DNA from 4 places in the Lysinibacillus sp. G4S2 genome. Region 1 is predicted to be linked to each of the others. Evidence: riboswitches for the same ligand, from Rfam matches in the RefSeq annotation. Region 1 holds a riboswitch; each other region holds the start of a gene.
The links. A riboswitch is a leader RNA that binds a small molecule or an ion and turns the genes downstream of it on or off. The one in region 1 is predicted to bind cobalamin.

Region 1 (5,367 bases):
CGCTTTTCCCTTTATGAATTATCCCTATAACGGGCCTCGCTTGAGGGGTACTCTACTCGCTTCTTCACTCATGTTTTTCAATGAGTTATGCTTTCGATAGTCGTTAGGCTTTTACTTTTGATTAACTAATTTAATCAAAAGATTTAGCACGGTAGGTTATCACATTGTGACTTTCCCCGTTTAACGGAGTTTTCGACAACCATTTCTGATTGAAGGTGCTACTATTAACACAAATTACTTGAGTAAACCATTCCTTCATGTTTATTCGGATTCATGCGGTTTACTTCATCACGATAGAACATAAACGGCACGCCTGTTTCAAGCTGTGAGCGCATAATACGCTTCATAATATCGATCGCTGGTACGACTTCACGGCTTAATAAAGGATTGGCGATACATTCTGCATATTTTGTACGGAAGGAACCGTCACCTTTTTTCTCATCATAGAAATCCTCTAGTGAGTAGCCCATAACCTCTCGTACTTCATGTGGGTCAAATAAATGCCATTCCCCGCGCTCTTCAACTGTCTCCATAAATAAATCCGGTAAGCATAGCCCTGTGAAAATATCATGGGCACGTAAACGCTCATCCCCATTGTTTAAACGTAAATCTAAAAACGTAAAGACGTCCTTATGCCAAACATCTAAATAAACAGCAATAGCTCCTTGGCGTTGACCAAGCTGATCGACTGAAACTGCCGTATTATTAAGCTGTTTAATCCAAGGTAATACGCCACTTGATGCCCCTTTAAAACCTTTAATAGATGAGCCTCGGCTACGAATTTTGCCCATATAAACGCCAATGCCACCACCGTATTTCGATAAGGTTGCAACATCTGTATTTGTGTCGTAAATGCTTTGTAAACTATCATCTACTGTATCGATAAAGCAGCTAGATAACTGTCCATGTGTTTTCCCTGCATTCGATAATGTCGGAGTGGCTACTGTCATATATAAATTGCTCATTGCCCAGTAAGACTCTCGCACCTTTTGTAAACGATTTTCTGTTTCATCCTGCATCAATGTCATCGCAATGACCATCCAACGTTCCTGAGGTAGCTCCACTGGTGTTTTCGTATAATCACGGACAACATAGCGGTCCATCAATGTTTTTAAGCCAATATATGTAAACAACTCATCTCGACTTTGTTCTAAATAAGAAGCAAGTTCCTGAAGCTCTTGCTCACTATATTTTGTTGTTAAACTTTCATGATACAAACCAGCCTCTGTATAGCGTGCTAATTGTGCTGGGAATACCTGATAAACATCTTTCACTGAAACGCCGCGACGCATTGCAAATTGGTCATATAATTTTTCTAAATAAATTTGCGCTGCAACAAATGTCCAATATGGCTCCTCTTCATCAATTAGGCTAAGCGTTTGTAAAATCATCGCATCTGCCCATGCCTCAAATGTGGCATTGTCATTTTTTCGTAGCCATCGATCCGATAACCTTACAAAACTTTCAAGTTCATCCTCCGTGTAACTATTCTTTAACTTAGCAATTTGCTGTTCGATTTGAATTGTCATATACACATACTCTCCCTTTCTTTCTACAACAACACAAAAAGCGATCATGCACCCTCTATCGGTTGCGTGATCGCTGTAAAATCGGAAATGGAAATGAAGGACATGCACACAAAGAAGTGAACAAATCTCTCGCCTCCACTTCTCAATCCCCGAAGAATGTGTTGTTGTCTCGAACAAATTGGCAGGTCTCCTGGCTCATGCTTCCTCCAAATGATCGCCTTCCCATTTTTAACAGTGGCATCATCATCATTTGTCAGCACTTACAGTTGCGGGGACAGCTTCGGCTTAAGATGCTCTTTTTCCGAATTCCCTTTTAAACCATATTGGTACCTCTTGTCCAAAATACTATATATTGTGTTTTAACTCCTAAACAAATCTAACATATTGTGTTTGTTGTTGCAATAGGCGTTTTGCCCCTTGAATTTTTTTAAGTGCTACTTTTTCTCGAAGCAAGCCCTATTACAATGCAGTTTTACGTAGTTTTTCAAAATTTCTAGGAAAAATATTTTGTGCCAGTTGCTCTTTTTCTGGATGTACTCCTAGTAAAATGACTGCACATGGGCCAGCCGTTTTCTCAACATCTAGCGAACTTTTGACCTGTTGATTGCCAAAAAGGCGGGTAAATTCTGCTTGCAGACCTTTTGATCCTACTGGCCAAACTTGCTGCACGATGTCCTCTTTCCATGCCTGAAAAACAGGCTGTAGCTGTGCGACATCCTCAGGCTGCGCAAGGACTTCATTGCCTACAAGTGGCAGTCCATATGTATACCAAATAAGTTGTTCATGCTTAGTTAGTGTACGTTTCTGCTGTTCTCCAAGCATCGTTATAGACAAACCTGATTGTACAGTTGGCATATTGGACTCAGTGCTACCGTCTATTTGCGGACAAATAAGACCAGCTTCATCAAAAACTTGCTGAATGCCTGCTACATACCGAGACCATGCCGCATCCCCTGAAAAATTAGCGAGTAGGACATGTGTTGGTAAAGCATTTGCGGCAAGCTGCTCTAAAAAAGTAACACGTGCTGTCAAGTATGCCGTTAGTTGATCTGAGGCTGACACAACATCTTGTGGTTTTTCACCAATTGCTGCGGCATTATCTGTCGTAGCAATGAGCTCCCCTATTTTTATGGCATTTCTCAATGTAATCGCCCTGCCTTACGCACAAATACTTTAGATAAAATTGGCATTGCAACTGCAACGATGATTAAATTAATTAATGTTGCCAGCGGAAGACTCGTAAGAGATGCCCAATAAAATGCCGGACTAATGATAAAGTAAAACGGTAATGGTGCCACAACGCCATTTAAAATAAGTGCCACAGGCCATTTCCAGAAATGCATTCCTTTATTATGCATAATCCCGAAGATCCATACAACGATAAACATTTCTACTGCGATAATAATATGGAGTGGTCCTAGTGGGAAGCCAGAAGTTAAGGCTGTAATAAAATGCCCAATTACCCCTGCAACCCCAGCCAATACTGGAGATAAAAATACAACACTCAAAAATGCGGGAGCAGAGTCCAGCGCAGCAGTTGCAATAAATGCTGGAATTTTAATCACTGCACCAACTGCACATATTGCCGCTACCATCGCAACGAGTGTCAATTTCATTAACCTTTGTCGATCCATTCCATTTCCTCTTTTCGTTATTTTATTATCATAGCGTGGGGTGATTTCAGTTCCGGTTAGGCGCTTTTTTACTGACGCTTCGCTTTCGCACAGAGCAAAGCTTCCCTGGGGCGTCCGATGAGCCACCAGCTTAACTCCAATCAACGTAAATACATGCTCTTCCATCCGTCGCTCTGTCTTCTATCCGTCACTTTGACGGTTCTACACACAATTTTGATGGTTCTATCCACAATTTTGACGGTTCTATCCACGAATTTGACCGCCCTATCCACGAATTTGACCGCTCTATCCACGACTTTGGCCTTTCTATCCACGACTTTGACCGCTCTATCCACGATTTTGGCCTTTCTATCTACGACTTTGACCGCTCTATCCACGAATTTGGCCTTTCTATCCACGAATTTGACCGCCCTATCCACGAATTTGGCCTTTCTATCCACGACTTTGACCGCTCTATCCACGAATTTGGCCTTTCTATCCACGAATTTGATGGTTCTTTCCGTCACTTACACCTTAGAAAAAACATCCACACTAAAGAGCCTTACAAATTCTTAGATCATTTAATTTGTTCCCCGATACCGTACCAAATGCGTACGACATGTTCCGCTTCAGCAAATAACGCCTGGTACAAGCGCCCACATGTATCGCGTAATAATCGTGCCTGTTTTTCCATCGGCACAACCCCACGTCCCATATCGGTCACAATTATATACAGTGCACAATTTTCGTCAAGAGTCTTTAGTCTTGTCAAAATGGTTTTGACAAGGGCCTCATCATCCTCCAGATCTTGTGTCACGAGCCACTTTTCTAAGTTTTTAATAACAAGTATATCACTGGCAGGAATGTCATCAGGTACATAGCCATCTACTAGCTCAACTTTTTGATCTGCAAGCAAATTCATGACATAGTCGGTTTTTCCACTATAAGCTCCTCCGATAAAGACATGCATCTTGCTCCCTCCTCCCAAGCCTTTCTTGAAAACGTTAAAGTGAACATTTTATCATGCGGCGTATGATACGTCCAAAATGGTTGCTCAGTTGGTGCAAATGCAACAAGCAGTGCTCGAATGACTCCACCATGAACGACGAGATGATAAACATCTTCATCTTTGGATAACGCTGTAAACCCTTCCATAACACGCGCACAAAAGGCATCAAAGCCTTCCCCTTTTGGAGGCGGTGATTGTACCGGGTCATCTAACCATGCACAATAACGATGATCAGATTTTAACTCCTCATATGTTTGCCCTTCAAATTCACCGAAGTTCGACTCTCGGAATCTCTTATCTGCCATGTAAGTTGCGTTCGGAAAATAATGGGCAGCTGTTTCTCTACAGCGCCGTAAATCGCTACCATACACCTTTGTGACATCTTTATCTACAATAGTCAGCGAAGATACATCTGCTAATGATGAATCTGTCCAGCCGATATAACGCTTTTCCAGATTTTCCTTTGTTGGTGCATGTCTCATTAAGCGCACAATAACAACGTCACCCACAGCACAACCTCCATTCCTTCAATTGAAGCACCGAGTAAATCCCCTGAAATACCACCAAAGTTGCGCACTGTAAATTGTCGAAAGACTAAAAAGGCAATCGCTAATACAGCAATCAACACGAACGGAACAATGGAGAAGCCTATGACAAACAGTAAGCTAGTATACGCCACAACTAGTGTGATAAGCATAAAGCATATAAGCAAACTCGGTTTAATATGTGTTTTAAAAAAATAAGCAAGCCCTTTTTCTTTTGAACACTTTAGCGACATAAAATAAAAACTCATGCCCACACGCGTTAATAAAGGAATAAAAATCAGCATCCAAAGAGCTAACTTATGCTGCACGAATAGTTCATGCAATACGACGAATTTACTAAGCACTAAAAATAGCACCGAAAGCACACCAAATGCACCGACACGTGGATCATCTAAAATTTCAAGCCGCTTCTCCCGGTCCCGATACGAAAAATAAGCATCCCCCATATCAATAAATCCGTCTAAATGTAAACCACCAGTAAATAAAGCGAATAGTCCGACAACCAAAAAAGAAAGCAAAACTTCACTGCTCATCGTCCATTCTGTTAAACCATATATCACCGCTGCCACTACGGTGCCCATAAGAGCCCCTATCCACGGCAAAAAGGCGAACATCCCTGTAATGGTTGCTTTGGTTAAAGGAATTTCCTTATGTACCGGCAAAACTGTAAA
Region 2 (5,367 bases), 2.6 Mb from region 1:
TGGCTATGTTTTTATGTTTCAAAATACAGATTCTATCCATGCATTAATGGAACGCTTAAATAAGCATTTTCTAATTGTTGGTATTATTTCAGGATTGGTGACCATTGCAGTCATTATTGTTTTGTCTAGAAAGCTCGCCTACCCATTAGTTCAAATGAAAGAAGCTACTTTGAAAATGAGTAAAGGGGATTTTACGGTGGCCCTTTCTACTAATGGTAAAGATGAATTAAGCGATCTTTCTAATGCAATACAGCTTTTATCAGATGATTTACAACATTTAAGAGAAGAGAGAAAGGAATTTTTATCAAGTATTGCCCATGAGCTTAGAACACCATTAACGTTTATAAAAGGGTATACAGACATACTTTATAAACGTGATTTGACGGAGCAAGATCGCCAAAAATATTTAAGCATTATTATAGAAGAAACAAATCGACTTTCTCGTTTAATAAAAGACTTATTTGATTTAGCAAAAATGGATGAAAATTCTTTTGTTATTGACAAGGAATATCTTCATTTGGATGAGTTTTTGGTTAATATTGAAGCCAAGCTGAGCCCTGCTTTTCAGGAAAAACAAATAGATTTTTTTGTTCAATGTGAAGAGGGATTAACATTAATGGCTGATTCGGCAAGACTTGAGCAAATTATTTTAAATCTTTTAAATAACGCATTAACGTATTGTTCCTCAGGAGATTCGACTTCCGTAATTGTGAAAAGACACAGTAACTTGTTAAAAATTATTATAAAAGATACTGGGAAAGGGATTCCGAAGAAGGATTTACCTTATATTTTTGAACGCTTTTATAGGGTAGAAAAATCTCGTACACGTGCGCATGGAGGTTCAGGATTAGGCCTCGCTATTGTCAAAGAACTTGTACATGCACAAGGAGGAGAAGTAACCGTTTTTAGTGAGGAAAACAAAGGGACTACTTTTGAATTACTGTTTAAGGAGTAGGAACGAATGAAAACATTATTACTAATTGACGATGAACCAAGGATGCTAGATTTACTATCTCTTTACTTAGAGCCTACGTTTCATTGTATAGCAATGACATCGATTAGAAATGCTCTAGTGTATTTAGAGGAAAATCATATAGACTTAGTGCTGTTAGATATTATGATGCCAGAGATGGATGGCTGGCAAGCTTGTCAGGAAATAAGGAAGTTTTCGGATATACCAGTGATTATGCTAACAGCAAAAGGGGAGCAGGCTGATATCATAAAAGGGTTAAATATTGGGGCAGACGACTATATTTTAAAGCCTTTCGATGAAGAAGAGTTACTAGCTCGTATAAATGCTGTATTAAGAAGAACGAAAGTTGAAGAAAAAGTTATTTTCTTTGAAGGGCTACGTTTAAATAAAGAATCCTTTGAATTATATTTTCAACAAGAGGCTATTCCTTTAACGCCGAAAGAATTTGCAATGTTAGCGTTATTTCTTGATTATCAAAATAAAGTTTTCTCAAGAGAACATCTCATTAATACAGTCTGGGGTTATAACGTATCAATTGAAGATCGAACTATTGATTCACATGTCCGTAATTTACGAGAAAAATTACGAAAAAGTGGTTTTCCAGCTGATGAGTACTTACAAACAGTTTGGGGAATCGGCTATAAATGGCATAAGTCAGCTGATCGAAAGCCTTTAGAAGCTAGAAATAACAACCTCTGATGGAAGAATTCCCGCAGAGGTTGAATTTTTATTTTTTTGTTGCTAGCTCTTCTTCCGTAACCCATTTATGGTTTTTCACTGCTTCACCTATAGTTGTAGACGTATAATCAATCATATAAACTGTCGTTTGTAGTGCCTCATCTATATGGACAGTCGCATTTTCCATCCCTTCCATATGAGATGCATTCGTTTTGATTTCTGTACCAGGAGCCAATGGAGCTTCACCTGAATCTATCAATTCCTCATGAATAACCCACTTATGATTATCTACGCGATTTCCACCTGTAGTTGGCTCATAGGAGACAATGTAGGCTGTCGTATCATAAGCGCCAACAATCGTTGCTTCTGCGCCTTTCATACCTGCCATATGACCATCCGTAATAATGGCGGTGCTTCCAACAGGAAACTTTGGTTTTTCAGCATTTTTCAAAGTTGTTGGTACTTCACTAGAGCTTGAATGGTTCATCATAGAATGATCCATCTCAGTGCTCTGCTCAGTTTCGGTGTTATTTTTTGAATTGGTTTCCGGCTTAGTTGAACTGGTAGAGCAAGCTGATAATGTTAGTAAAGCTAATGCTGTCAGTATGCCAATAGGCCATTGTCTTTTTAATATCATGTTAATTTCCTCCTCCTTATTTGCCCTTAATGTAGCAAATAAATGTGCAGAAATTGTGGATAGCAGTCTTACAAGAAAAAAAACCCTCTTTAGCATCAAACTAAAGAAGGGTTTCTGTTATTTAACAGGAATTATTTTCAATACTTTTTGTAGGCGGTAGGCAAAAATACCGGCAAATATAGCTAAAATAATATCCTTTGGTAATGGAGGCATCATCCAAAGCCATGCCATCTTATAAGAAAAAGCATCTGGAGCACTAGCCCATAGCTTATAGGCGAAATACATCCAATTCGTTCCAAGTAAATAATTAATGGCAGTTGCAATTAAAGCAGCAATTACATAGCTTTTTTTCGTTCCGCTGCGCTCTACAATAAGCCCTGCAACATATGCAGCTAATATAAAAGTGACAATAAAACCGAATGTAGGACTTAAGATTTGTCCAAAGCCACCACTGAAACGTGCAAATACAGGTGCGCCTGCTAAACCGATGCACATATAAACAGTACAAGCGAGTGCACCTTTTCTACTACCAAGAATCAGTCCTGCTAATATAGCAAAAAATGTTTGCAGCGTAATTGGTACGCCACCAACAACCATAAAAGGTACAAAGGAAGTAATATTAGCGCCAATCATCATCAATGTTGAAAATAGTCCAATATAAGCAATATCTACTGTTCTTAATTTGTGATGCGAGTGTTCCGCTACTGTTGTCATTATTTCACCCCTAATAAGTAATGTTGATAATAATAGTGTAAGAAAATAAAGTTTTTGTGTCAACTTGATTATTTTATTCGGTTAACACAAAAATAATTATCCTTCTTATTTGGATGAATAATTCTAGTAATAGACGAACTATTAAAATATATGATAGAATCGTCATAATTTTAAAATATATATGATGCTAATGGTGTGACATCTTGTAAATGTGTCACTTAAAAGGGAAGTTGGTGCAAATCCGACGCTGTCCCGCAACTGTAACGAGGAGTTCTATGATGATTTAGCCACTGTTCTAGAATGGGAAGGCAATCATAGTACATTGATTCGAAGCCAGGAGACCTGCCAATTAGCGAATACCTGTAATGCCCACGAGGATGAAAGCGATTACGGACAATAGAAGGAAATCTTTCTTACTTTGTTTAATCTCGGGTATTTCTATGCGTATTTAGCATGGAATACCCTTTTTTATTGCTTCGTACCTATTATTTTTGATTAGGAGTTAATAAACAGATGAATAAAAAATTTATACTACTCTCAATGACTCTTCTTCTAGTTCTACTCATTTCAATGACAATTGCTATAATGGTTGGATCGGTTTCTGTTACGCCACAATATGTATGGAAGGTCATCCTTTCAAAAATCCCACTTATACAAAATGGAATAGAACAAGATTGGAGTCGCTCACAGGAAATTATCATTTGGCAAATCCGAGCTCCACGTGTATTGCTCGCTGCTATCGTTGGAGCAGGATTGGCAATTGCAGGAGCAGCTATTCAGGCACTTGTTCGTAATTCAATTGCTGAACCATATATTTTAGGGATTTCTTCTGGTGCAACGGTTGGTGCTACAGCTGTCATCATTTTAGGTGCTTTTTCATTTCTTGGTGTTTATGCTCTTTCCGTATCTGCATTTATCGGTTCTCTCACAGCGATGGCGTTAGTTTTCTTCTTAGCGCGTGTTGGCGGTAGAGTTTCTGTCTTTCGACTTTTACTTTCAGGGATGGCGGTGTCGTTTATTTTATCTGCTATTTCAAATTTTATATTAATGATGTCGAAGCAAGAGGGCGGAATGAAGGCAGTCATGTTTTGGATGCTAGGAAGCTTAGCTGGTGCAAAGTGGAGTAATGTTTTAATTCCTACAGTTATTTTTATTGTGGTGTTTGCCTTGCTATGGCTCCACTATCGAAGTTTAAATTTATTACTTCTTGGAGATGAAGCAGCTGTCACTTTAGGGGTTAATTTACAACAGTTTCGAATTCAACTTATCTTATTAGTTTCATTATTAACGGGTGTTCTTGTCGCAGTCAGTGGTTCAATCGGATTTGTTGGCTTAATCATTCCACATATTGTACGGCTAATTGTAGGTTCAAACCATAAATATGTCATACCGATTAGTGCTTTATTAGGGGGGATTTTCTTAGTTTGGGCAGATGCACTTGCCCGAATTTTAATTGCTCCTGAAGAAATGCCAATTGGAATTATCACGGCTTTTTGTGGCGGGCCATTTTTCATTTGGCTGCTACGTCGTAACAATTATTCTTTCGGTGAAGGGGATTAGAAATTATGACATTAGAAGCGAAACAAGTATCTTTCTCCATTTCTGATGAACGCATTTTACATGAAGTAAGTGTTCAAATAAAGGAAAAGCAATTCGTTGGGCTGATTGGTCCTAATGGTAGTGGGAAGTCAACGCTACTAAAGAATATGTATCGTTTATTAAAACCAGAAAGTGGAACAATCTTATTAAATGAACAGGATATTTTAAAGCAATCGAGTAAAAGCATTGCGAAAAATTTAGCAGTTGTGAGCCAAGAAACACCGGTCTTATTCGACTTTACCGTACATGATTTAGTAAGTATGGGGAGAACACCCCATAAAAAACTATTCGAACTTGATCAACAACAAGATTTTCAAATTGTAAAAAGTGCACTTGATCAAACAGGGATTGCTCATTTAGAGAAACGTAGCTTTAGCTCTCTTTCGGGGGGAGAAAAAAAGCGTGTGATGGTTGCCCGTGCTCTCGCTCAGCAAGCACAGATGCTTATTTTAGATGAGCCAACAAATCATCTAGATATTCAGCATCAATTGCAGCTAATGGATCTAATTCAAACCCTACATCTAACAGTTGTTGCTGCCATACATGATTTAAACATTGCAGCTATGTATTGCGATCAAATTTATGTTTTACAGCAAGGTCGAATTGTTTGTTTTGGAACACCAGAAGAAGTACTTACGCCACAATTATTACAGGATGTATTTGGTGTTTATGCTGATATTCAAATACATCCACTTACAAGGAAGCCTTATTTAACGTATGTCTCTGAGCAATTTACGAAGAAAGCTTTAAAAACTACATAAATAAA
Region 3 (5,367 bases), 900 kb from region 1:
GGCGTATCTGGAGAGCGATATTCTAATAAAATTCGTTGTGCCTCCACAATTTGTCTCGTACGACGACCACTCTTTGGGTTATAAAGAGCAATAACAAAATCCGCCATTGCGGCTGCTTCTACTCGTTTTGCAATTAAATTCCAAGGCGTTAAGTGGTCACTTAAACTAATCGTACAGGCGTCATGCATAATCGGAGCACCTAGTAAACTTGCACACGAATTGATAGCCGAAATACCCGGAACAATTTCTACCTCAACACCAGTTGCTTCCGTCCAGCCTAGCTCGATTAATACCTCATACACTAATCCCGCCATGCCATAGACACCAGCATCTCCGCTCGAAATAACAGATACGATACTGCCTGCCTCTGCTTGGCGGACCGCTTCCTGTGCACGTGAAACCTCTTCTGTCATACCGGTACTAATAATTGACTTTGCACTTACTAAATCCTGAATAAGTTCAACATAAGTTTTATAGCCTATGATCATATCACTTTGTTGTAGTGCCTCCACAGCACGAGTCGTAATATGTTTAAAATCTCCAGGTCCAAAGCCAACTACGAAAATCTTCCCTTTTTGCGACATTTTGTTACCCCTCTTTCACCTTTTCAATACCTTTAATGGCTGTTGTTTGTGCTGTACGCTGTAACGAACCTTCACGCAGTGTAAAGACATGCTCATTATGTAACGATTCGTGATTTAAATCTTGAACAAGTGCCCGCGCATGCTCTGTGGTCGGCACACGGTACCAATTCCCTTGAGGATAAGCGATGACAACACAAGCATCCTTACACCTACCATTACAGCGTGTCCTTGTCGTATGTATTTCCTTATCAATCGCCAGCAACTGAATTTCATCACGGATTGCCTGTGTAATTTCCTCTCCATCTTTTTTCATACAGCTACTGCCATTGCAAATAAAAAGATGCGTTTTCATCCCCTCTAAATTCCATGTTGTCATTGTTGTTCTCCCCTCATTTGCTTTTAGGAAAAAGAAAAAACCTTTACTCTAGACGAAGAGTAAAGGTTTTGTAGAAGCCAAATTAAAACGAATATATACAGGTACTCGCTCTCGCTTCAACTTCTCCCTCCGAAAAGTTTGCATGCATTTATCGCAATAAGCAGGTTTCCTGACTTAAGCTTCCTTTTACTTTCGCGCCTTCCCGAGTTTTCACTAGTGGCATTTGCGATTTCATCAGCTATTACAGTAGCGGGGGCTGTATCGGATTTTCACCGATTTCCCTATTATCTCGAAAATATTCGAGCACTTATTGACGTTTTTATATGAAATTGTATTTTTTATGTAATAGAAATCTGTCTCTATCATAGCTTATTTTTTTAAAATTTCAATATTTCTTTCTTAATTTGTGGCATTTTTATTAATTATTCAGCAAATTTCCCCTAGAAAAAAGGGAAATTCCTCTTCTGTATTATCCGAATTTTCTACAATGCCCCTCAATTTAAAAAATTTTTCATAAAAAAGATAGCTTGTTTACGGAAATTCATGTTACACTTTGTCGTGAAATCTCACAACTTCATCTTTTTTCGGTGCGAATTGTTCATCAATTCGCTTAAAAGGGAAGCCGGTTTAAGTCCGGCGCGGTCCCGCCACTGTACTAGGGAGTTTTATAGATAATGTCACTGTCCAAAGGATGGGAAGGCCTATAAAACGTTGAACTAAAGCCAGGAGACCTGCCGAAAAATAAGTGATCGTTTCAACCTACGAGGATAGGTGTGCGCCTAGCAGATTAGATTTTTAATTACTTTTTTAGCTATGCACTTTTCCTGAATCGGAGAAGTGTTTTTTTTATCTTCATTTTCATCTCAAGGTGGTAGATGCGTACAGATATGGTTCCGGTTGAGGAGCAAAACACCTATTTTATGGCAAGGTGAAATAATTTCGTTCGCACGCTAATTCGAAAATTTTAATGTAAGGAGGAGAGATTTTGAAATTCTCAGGTTGGAAGCTTAGTTATTTCTTACTGGCATTTTTATTCGTGCCAAATCGTGCATTTGCTATGCATATCATGGAGGGCTTTTTGCCGATTGAATGGGCAATTTTTTGGTGGGTCATTTCCATTCCATTTATTATTTTAGGATTACGTTCAATTCGCAAAACCATTGATGAAAATCCTGAAACAAAAATGATACTAGGTTTATCGGGTGCCTTCGCCTTTGTGCTATCAGCCTTAAAAATCCCTTCTGTAACAGGGAGTTGCTCGCACCCGACAGGAGTTGGACTTGGGACTGTTCTTTTTGGGCCACTAGCTATGAGTGTGATCGGGACAATCGTATTATTATTCCAATCTTTACTTTTAGCACATGGTGGACTTACAACTTTAGGGGCAAACGCCTTTTCCATGGCAATTGTTGGTCCTATTATTGCTTACTATGTTTTTAAAGGCTCACAAAAAATAGGGCTATCATTTTCCATAGCTGTCTTTTTAGCAGCAATGCTTGGTGACTTAGGTACATATGTTGTCACTTCTGTACAGTTAGCTCTTGCCTTCCCTTCTGAAGTAGGAGGATTTATGGCTTCATTCACAAAATTTGCTGGTATTTTTGCATTAACACAAATTCCTCTCGCTATTAGTGAAGGAATTTTAACAGTGATCGTTATGAACTTCTTGAAAAAATATAATTTGAGCGAACTAAAAGCATTACGTGTTTTCTCAGCAAAGGAGGCACACTAATATGAAAAAAAATTTACTGCTCCTAGCAATTGTTGTGTTTCTAGCAATCTTCCCTCTCTTTATCCAAAAAGGTGCAGAATTTGAAGGGGCTGATGGCCAAGCAGAAGCAGCGATTAGTGAAATTAACGCTGACTACGAACCTTGGTTTGAAAGCATATGGGAGCCACCGAGTGGTGAAATTGAAAGCTTATTATTCGCACTACAAGCTGCTATCGGCGCTGGATTTATCGGCTATTTTATCGGCTTAATGCGCGGCAAACATAAAGAAGGTTAAACGCTATGTTACTCATTGATAAGTATGCATATATGAATAAACTAGCGTCTGTTCATCCGCTAGAAAAAATGACGTTATCCCTGGGATTACTATTATTGTCGCTTATCATTAGAGATGAACGAATTTCACTCATTACATTTATTGTGATGAGTGCTTTTATCATTCTAAGCGCAAAAATTCCATTTAAATATTATGCAAAACTACTATTGCTACCAGGATTTTTTTTACTTTCAAGTTTAGTATCCATATTAATTTCTATAGCACCATCAACAAGCACGCTACCTGCTCACATATGGTCTTTCACTGTAAATAATTGGACAATTTTCGTCAGCAGTGCAAGCATAACGATAGCACAGCAGCTTTTTTTCATCGTCCTTGGCAGCACTAGTTGTTTGTATTTTTTAATTCTTACAACATCGGTACAATCAATTTGCTATGTTCTACGACAATGGCGACTTCCTGTTTTATTTGTAGAGCTAGTAGAATTAACGTATCGTTTTATTTTTATATTTTTAGACAGTATGCAAAAAATTCATCTTGCCCAGCAGGCTCGCTTAGGTTACCGCTCCCCTATGCAGTGGCTACGCTCCATATCAATGCTGATTGCAGCGTTATTAGCAGAGCTGTTTCAACGAAGTCGTGAGCTAAACAATGCAATGGAAGCACGCGGTGGCGAAACTGTCTATTGGCAAGAGAATGTTACCTATTGCATGAAAAACTGGCTAGGTATTGCTACTATCTTTATTTCCCTCATCATTTATGGAGGTTTTTTCTGATGACAGACTTTTACTTTGAACTAAATCAATTATCCTACGCTTATGCCGATGGAACTCATGCTTTAACAGATATTACACTCCAAATTCCAAAGGGGAAAAAAATCGCTTTACTTGGTCATAATGGAGCTGGAAAATCAACGTTATTTCAGCATTTAAACGGCATTTTGAAGCCTACCACTGGAAATATATCCTTTTGTGGCAAAGAACTTAAATATAGTAGAAAAGCATTAAAAGAATTACGCCAACAGGTTGGTATTGTTTTTCAGGATGCAGACAACCAGCTTTTTTCAGGTACAGTTAAGCAAGATATTGCATTTGGACCTTTGAACCTTGGTTGGACGACTGAAAAAATTGAAGAGAAAATAGCATGGGCTGTTGCTCAAACTGAAGTTGAACCATTACTCGATAAACCGATCCATTTTTTGAGTGTTGGACAGAAAAAACGTGTGGCAATGGCTGGAGTTCTAGCGATGGAACCATCTGTTTTATTATTAGATGAACCAACAGCTGGACTAGACAATTATTATGTTGCACAAGTTTTACAGTATTTAGCTAAATTAGAGAATGGTGAACGTACTATTTTACTAGCAACGCATGATATCCCATTAGCCTATGAATGGGCAGATCAAATAATCGTAATGGAAGCTGGGGAAATTATTTATAATGGAGACCCTGTTGAATTGTTCTATCAAGAAGAGTTACTTGAACGGGCCCATCTCGAACGCCCATGGGTCTTTGACATGACGATTGCCCTGCAAAAGAAGAAACTATTTGAGAAAAACATTACAATGCCCCGTTCAAAGGGAGATTTACAAAGACTAATTGAGCAGCTTTAAGACGATGCTTTAAGGTTATAACATTTCTTGGACTATAGTTGCGTTTTTAGCTCATCACCAAAAGTTGTGGATGACATTTGTTAAAATATATGCCCTGTATATTAGGTGATTGGAGTGTCAAGTTCCGCCGCTAACCAAGCGAACTTCGCCGCTAAAGCATCATGTTCCGCCGCTAACTAAGTGAACTTCGCCGTTAAAGCACCCTGTTCTGCCGCTATCTAAGCGAACTTCGCCGCTAAAGCACCCTGTTCCGACGCTAACCAAGCGAAGTTCGCCGCTAAAGCATCATGTTCCGACGCTATCTAAGTGAACTTCGCCGCCAAAGCATCATGTTCCGCCGCTAACCAAGCGAACTTCGCCGCTAAAGCACCCTGTTCCGACGCTATCTAAGCGATTTTCGCCGCTAAAGCACCCTGTTCCGCCGCCAACCAAGTGAATATCGCCGCTAAAGCATCATGTTCCGCCGCTAACCAAGCGAACTTCGCCGCTAAAGCATCATGTTCCGCCGCTATCTAAGTGAACTTCGCCGCTAAAGCATCATGTTCCGCCGCTATCTAAGTGAACTTCGCCGCTAAAGCATCATGTTCCGACGCTAACGAGCGTAGATCGCCGCTAACCAAGCGGCAGCGCCAATTCTTTTATCTGTGCGAAAGCCAAAGCGTCCAGTCGGAACGGAAATCAACCACTCGTCATAGTGATGATTCATAGATTTTACATAAAGGAAAAATATAGATTGGTACTTTTGGAAAAATAACGCCTTATTTACGAAACTTTTCTATCAGTCATCCG
Region 4 (5,367 bases), 930 kb from region 1:
AGCTTTTCATTATGGCTATACAAACAGTTATTATATTGGGCATTAGTGTTTTTATTTTTAATGTCCAATTAAATTTTAGTTCTATTTATACTCTTTTATTGATTCCGTTGTTATTAATGGGTGGTCTTAGTTTATTAGGCGTAGGTTTAATAATCGGAATATATGCTAATAACGCAAAAAATGCCACAACTATGGGGAATCTTTCAAATTTAGTATTCATTTTTTTAGGTGGTACTTTCTTCCCGAGTGACGTGTGGCCAAAAATTTTAATGCCATTTGTTTATATTAATCCACTTAATTATATTATTGAAGCTATAAGAAAAACACTTATCTTCGAGACTCAAAATCTTAATACTTATCTAACCGAGTTATCAGTATTAACTGCTATAGCAGTAATTACGTTAGTATTTTGTGTTAAAGTTTTTAAATATGAATAATCAAGTATATTCGTTCACTTCAAAATGTCAACAATGCTCAACAACTTTAAATATTGACACTAAAAACACTTTATCGTAAATTTAAAATAATTGCATAAAAGCTTTAGGTGCCCATTGCGGGAGAATAGGGAATAAAGTGAAAAGCTTTAGCGGTCCCACCACTGTAAAAGGGAGTTTCATAGAGAATGCCACTAGCAATGTTCTGGGAAGGTTCTATGAAATGTTGAAATTGAGCCAGGAGACCTGCCTAACTGCTTCGTATTTTATAGACGATGGAAAAGTCTGTAGTTTATTTGTTATGAAATAAACTACAGGCTTTTTATTTTTTTCTCTAGATCAATCTTCGAGTAACAAGGGCAAAAAAGAAAGGGGAAATTTTCATGCAATTATTACAACAAACGATTCAAAACATTCAAAGTGTCGATAACAAAATGATGGAGACAGCAAGGGAGTACATAGATGCGCTTAGCAAGCCTCCTGGAAGCTTGGGGAAACTGGAGTCTTTAGCTGTGCAACTATCAGGAATTACTGGAGAACTATTTCCTGCGATTGATAACAAAGCAATTATTGTCTGTGCAGCAGATCATGGTGTTTATGATGAAGGGGTAACATCAAATCCGCAAAATGTAACGGTCTTTCAAACATTAAATTTTCCTAGAGGAGGAACAGGTGTCTGCGCTGTAGCGAAAATAACAAATGCCAAAATTGTCACAGTAGACGTTGGTGTTAAAGAGGATATTCCACTTGATGCTGGTGTCATCATTAAAAAAATTAAATACGGAACGGACAATATGGCAAAAGGTCCTGCTATGTCAAGGGAAGAAGCCATTCAATCAATTGAAGTAGGAATTGAAGTAGCTACGGAGGAAATAAAAAAAGGGATCAATGTACTCGGGACAGGTGAAATGGGGATAGCTAATACAACACCGAGTGCTGCAATATTATCGGTTCTTCATGAGTGTCATCCAAGTGAAGTAACAGGATTCGGTGCAGGTGTTGGACCGGGGGGGCTGGCACATAAAGTAGCAGTCATTCACAATGCCATTGCATTAAATAAACCAAATCGAGACGATGCGATTGATATTCTTGCAAAAGTTGGTGGGTTAGAAATAGGCGCTATGGCTGGGGTTATACTTGCTGCCGCTGTCAATCGCAAACCTGTTGTGATCGATGGCTTTATTTCTACTATTGCTGCACTTATTGCATACGAACTTGAACCAAAAGTAAAAGACTATATCATTCCTTCTCATGCTTCCGAAGAACCAGGTGCTAAAATTGCAGCTGAATTGCTCGGGGTTGAACCGATGCTACAGATGAATATGCGATTGGGCGAAGGCTCTGGTGCAGCTTTAGCCTTTCCTATTTTGGATGCAGCAAGCTCCATGATGAAAAACATGGTTACATTAGAGGAATCTATACTGCTGTTAGAAAAGTAATTTAAAGATTATGAGGTTCTCAAATAAGTTTTTTATTTACAGGATTAAAAAAACAAGCCCAAATAACAGCTATTTGGGCTTGTTGTTATGCAGTGATGTAAGGAAACGTGGCTATGCCCGCTGCAACTTCCGTAACGGTAAACGCCATTTTTTCATATATGAAAGAACTCTTAGTGCTGTAATTACACCAAATAATACATATAAAAAGAAATCCCCTGAAAATAATTCAAGCCCGATGATAAGCCCGGCTAGTGCTGCCCAAACACCATAGACTTCATCACGGAGGACTAGTGGTTGTCGTCTAGCTAATAAATCTCGAACAATTCCACCACCTGACCCTGTTAAGACAGCAGCTACAATAACGGCACTAATGGACATGTCGAGCTTCACGGCATAGAGGGCACCTTGAATCGCAAATGCTGATAAACCAATAGCATCAGTGAAATTGCCCCAGCGATGCCAATGTTGAATGAGGCGATGTGGAAATAAGAAAAAAATTGTAATTGCTGCAATGGCAATTTGGAACATCATATCCTGCCCCCACAGCGTTGTTACAGGTAATCCTATGAGCAAATTTCGTATAGCTCCTCCGCCAAAAGCGGTTACAATTCCGAGTATATATACACCGAATAAATCGTATTCTTCCTCCATTGCAATTATTGCCCCGGAAATAGCAAAGGCAATTGTTCCAATAATACTAAAAACCTCCCAAGCCAACACTTTCACTCCCTATATGAATTGATCTTTTCTATTAGTTACAAACACTTTTTTGTAGCGTAGAAGTTTCTACTAAGAAAAGTATCAACTAATGCTTTGGAATTATCAGATATTAAATATCCTATTATAGCAGGACGTAATAGATTAATTCCGCAATTTAGATTAGCGTAAAATGCAATTAGAAACAATAGCAAATTTTGCAGGCAAGCTCACAAATTGTTAAGATAAGATTTGAACAAAAGTGAAATGGAGAAGAATAAAATGACTTTTACAACCAATTTAATGGAAGAAACACTAGCGTTAGCTACTAAAATAGAAGAAAAGGTGCGTCCTTTTCATGCAAAGGTAGAGGACATGGCGTTCTTCAACCAACAAAAAGTGCTCGCTGCGTTCCGAAAGCATCAAGTAAGCGATTATCATCTACACCCGTCTAATGGTTATGGCTATGATGATGAAGGGCGTGACAATCTAGAGCGTGTATATGCAGAGGTCTTTGGAGCGGAGGCTGCCATTGTACGTCCGCAAATTATTTCAGGTACACATGCAATTACGCTTAGTTTATTCGGCGTGTTACGTCCTGGTGATGAATTACTTTATATTTCGGGTCAACCGTATGATACATTGCAGTCAATAGTCGATGGCGGCGACAAGGACACGGGCTCTTTAAAGGATTATAAAATCGGGTATCGACATGTAGATTTAATCGATAACAAAACGATTGATTGGGAAGGTGTTGCAGCTGCAATTACGCCAAATACAAAAATGATTGCTATTCAACGCTCGAAGGGTTATGCAACACGACCATCCTTTACCGTTTCGCAGATTGCAGAAATGTGTGTAAAAATCCGCGAATTAGCACCAGATGCTGTTATTTTTGTTGATAATTGCTATGGTGAATTTGTGGAAGCACAGGAACCAACGGAGATTGGTGCTGATTTAATGGCAGGCTCACTGATCAAAAATCCAGGAGGAGGCCTTGCGAAAATTGGAGGTTATATTGCTGGTCGTGCAGATTTAGTAGAAAAATGTGCTTATCGTATGACATCACCAGGTATTGGTGCTGAAGCTGGTGCTACATTAAATACACTCGGTGATTTCTATCAAGGCTTTTTCCTAGCACCACATGTTGTCGCGCAAGCATTAAAAGGTGCCATTTTCACAGCAGCAATGCTTGAGGAAATTGGGATGAATACATCGCCAAGCTATGAGGCTGATCGTACGGATTTAATTCAAGCTGTTTCTTTCCAAACAGCGGAGCAGATGATTGCCTTTTGTCGTGAAATACAAGCGAACTCGCCGATTAATGCGCATTATGCACCAGAGCCAGCGTATATGCCTGGTTATGAGGATGATGTCATAATGGCGGCAGGAACATTTATTCAAGGTTCCAGTATTGAACTCACAGCAGACGGTCCTATTCGTCCACCGTTTACAGCATTTATTCAAGGTGGGTTAACATACGAACATGTGAAATTTGCTATTTGTAGTGCAGTACAAAAAATCCGAAAATAGGAGATAAAAAACTATTCAATACATCCGTTTTGAATAGTTTTTTACAATTTTTCATCAATTCGAAAAAAATATTTAATCTATGTGAGGAAACCTTACATGACTAGTTGACAGTGTAAAAATTTCGTTATATGATTAGCGGGTATTGGAGGGACTTAAATGAGTCGTGAAATTAGACGAAATATGCCGTTATTATCCATGAATATTGTGATGCAATTAACTGAGCTTTCGGCACGTCAAATTCGTTATTATGAAGAACACCATTTAATTGAGCCGCACCGAACAGAAGGCAATCGTCGAATGTTTTCATTAAATGACGTCGACATACTGCTTGAAATTAAAGATTACTTGGAACAGGGCATGAATATGGCGAAGATTAAAAAACTATTCGCTAAAAAGAATGACGCTGTTGCAACAGAAGAACCAAATTTAAGTGACTCAGAATTACGTCGCATCATGCGTGAAGAAATGCGTCAAGCACAGCGCATGCAAAAATCATCCATCCGACAAGGGGATTTATCTCGATTCTATTAATTAAAGTAAACGTACGCTCTTGGTGAACAGTTTAGATTATTTTAATAGGATAGGGTAATAATAAAAGCTAGACAATTTATAGGAGTGTGGAAAACTGTGGGTAAATACACAAAAGAGGACATTAAACGTCTTATCGAGGAAAAAAACGTAAACTTTATTCGTTTACAATTTACAGATATTCTTGGCACAATCAAAAACGTTGAGATTCCTGTAAGCCAATTAGACAAAGCTCTAGAAAATAAAATGATGTTTGATGGCTCTTCTATTGAAGGCTTCGTTCGTATCGAAGAATCGGACATGTATTTACATCCGGATTTAGATTCTTTCGTAGTGTTCCCTTGGACTTCTGAAAAAGGTAAAGTAGCACGTTTCATCTGTGATGTATACACTGCTAAAGGCGAGCCATTTGCTGGTGACCCACGTAACAACTTAAAACGTATCCTTAAGAAAATGGAAGAGATGGGCTTCTCAAGCTTCAATTTAGGGCCTGAGCCAGAATTCTTCTTATTCAAATTAGATGCAAAAGGTGAACCAACATTAGAAGTAAACGACCATGGTGGTTACTTCGACTTAGCACCTACGGATCTTGGCGAAAACTGCCGTCGTGATATCGTTTTAGAGCTAGAAGAGATGGGCTTTGAAATCGAAGCATCTCACCATGAGGTAGCTCCTGGACAACATGAAATCGACTTTAAATATGCAGATGCAATCACAGCTTGTGACAACATCCAAAC

Region 2: it holds a riboswitch for cobalamin, as region 1 does, so the genes downstream of both, QUF91_RS25030 (FecCD family ABC transporter permease) here and QUF91_RS12050 (ribonucleotide reductase N-terminal alpha domain-containing protein) in region 1, are expected to answer to the same signal.
Region 3: it holds a riboswitch for cobalamin, as region 1 does, so the genes downstream of both, QUF91_RS16780 ((2Fe-2S) ferredoxin domain-containing protein) here and QUF91_RS12050 (ribonucleotide reductase N-terminal alpha domain-containing protein) in region 1, are expected to answer to the same signal.
Region 4: it holds a riboswitch for cobalamin, as region 1 does, so the genes downstream of both, cobT (nicotinate-nucleotide--dimethylbenzimidazole phosphoribosyltransferase) here and QUF91_RS12050 (ribonucleotide reductase N-terminal alpha domain-containing protein) in region 1, are expected to answer to the same signal.

Annotation. Positions count from the first base shown of each region.
Region 1 is NZ_JAUCFJ010000002.1:2,350,729-2,356,095, reverse strand. Features, by position in the region: partial or broken gene QUF91_RS12050 (ribonucleotide reductase N-terminal alpha domain-containing protein) at 228-1,529, opposite strand; cobalamin riboswitch at 1,692-1,878, opposite strand; gene QUF91_RS12045 (hypothetical protein) at 1,989-2,672, opposite strand; gene QUF91_RS12040 (ECF transporter S component) at 2,669-3,289, opposite strand; gene QUF91_RS12035 (hypothetical protein) at 3,281-3,718, shown strand; gene QUF91_RS12030 (bifunctional adenosylcobinamide kinase/adenosylcobinamide-phosphate guanylyltransferase) at 3,720-4,112, opposite strand; gene QUF91_RS12025 (histidine phosphatase family protein) at 4,061-4,660, opposite strand; gene cobS (adenosylcobinamide-GDP ribazoletransferase) at 4,633-5,367, opposite strand, start outside.
Region 2 is NZ_JAUCFJ010000002.1:4,906,828-4,912,194, reverse strand. Features, by position in the region: gene QUF91_RS25050 (sensor histidine kinase) at 1-955, shown strand, start outside; gene QUF91_RS25045 (response regulator transcription factor) at 962-1,672, shown strand; gene QUF91_RS25040 (YdhK family protein) at 1,701-2,288, opposite strand; gene QUF91_RS25035 (biotin transporter BioY) at 2,406-3,002, opposite strand; cobalamin riboswitch at 3,177-3,366, shown strand; gene QUF91_RS25030 (FecCD family ABC transporter permease) at 3,516-4,562, shown strand; gene QUF91_RS25025 (heme ABC transporter ATP-binding protein) at 4,568-5,362, shown strand.
Region 3 is NZ_JAUCFJ010000002.1:3,251,703-3,257,069, forward strand. Features, by position in the region: gene cobJ (precorrin-3B C(17)-methyltransferase) at 1-584, opposite strand, end outside; gene QUF91_RS16780 ((2Fe-2S) ferredoxin domain-containing protein) at 589-960, opposite strand; cobalamin riboswitch at 1,103-1,286, opposite strand; cobalamin riboswitch at 1,529-1,713, shown strand; gene QUF91_RS16785 (energy-coupling factor ABC transporter permease) at 1,946-2,692, shown strand; gene QUF91_RS16790 (energy-coupling factor ABC transporter substrate-binding protein) at 2,694-2,966, shown strand; gene cbiQ (cobalt ECF transporter T component CbiQ) at 2,972-3,742, shown strand; gene QUF91_RS16800 (energy-coupling factor ABC transporter ATP-binding protein) at 3,742-4,578, shown strand.
Region 4 is NZ_JAUCFJ010000002.1:1,417,585-1,422,951, forward strand. Features, by position in the region: gene QUF91_RS07160 (ABC transporter permease) at 1-437, shown strand, start outside; cobalamin riboswitch at 526-702, shown strand; gene cobT (nicotinate-nucleotide--dimethylbenzimidazole phosphoribosyltransferase) at 818-1,873, shown strand; gene QUF91_RS07170 (trimeric intracellular cation channel family protein) at 1,985-2,590, opposite strand; gene QUF91_RS07175 (methionine gamma-lyase family protein) at 2,852-4,102, shown strand; gene QUF91_RS07180 (MerR family transcriptional regulator) at 4,259-4,633, shown strand; gene glnA (type I glutamate--ammonia ligase) at 4,730-5,367, shown strand, end outside.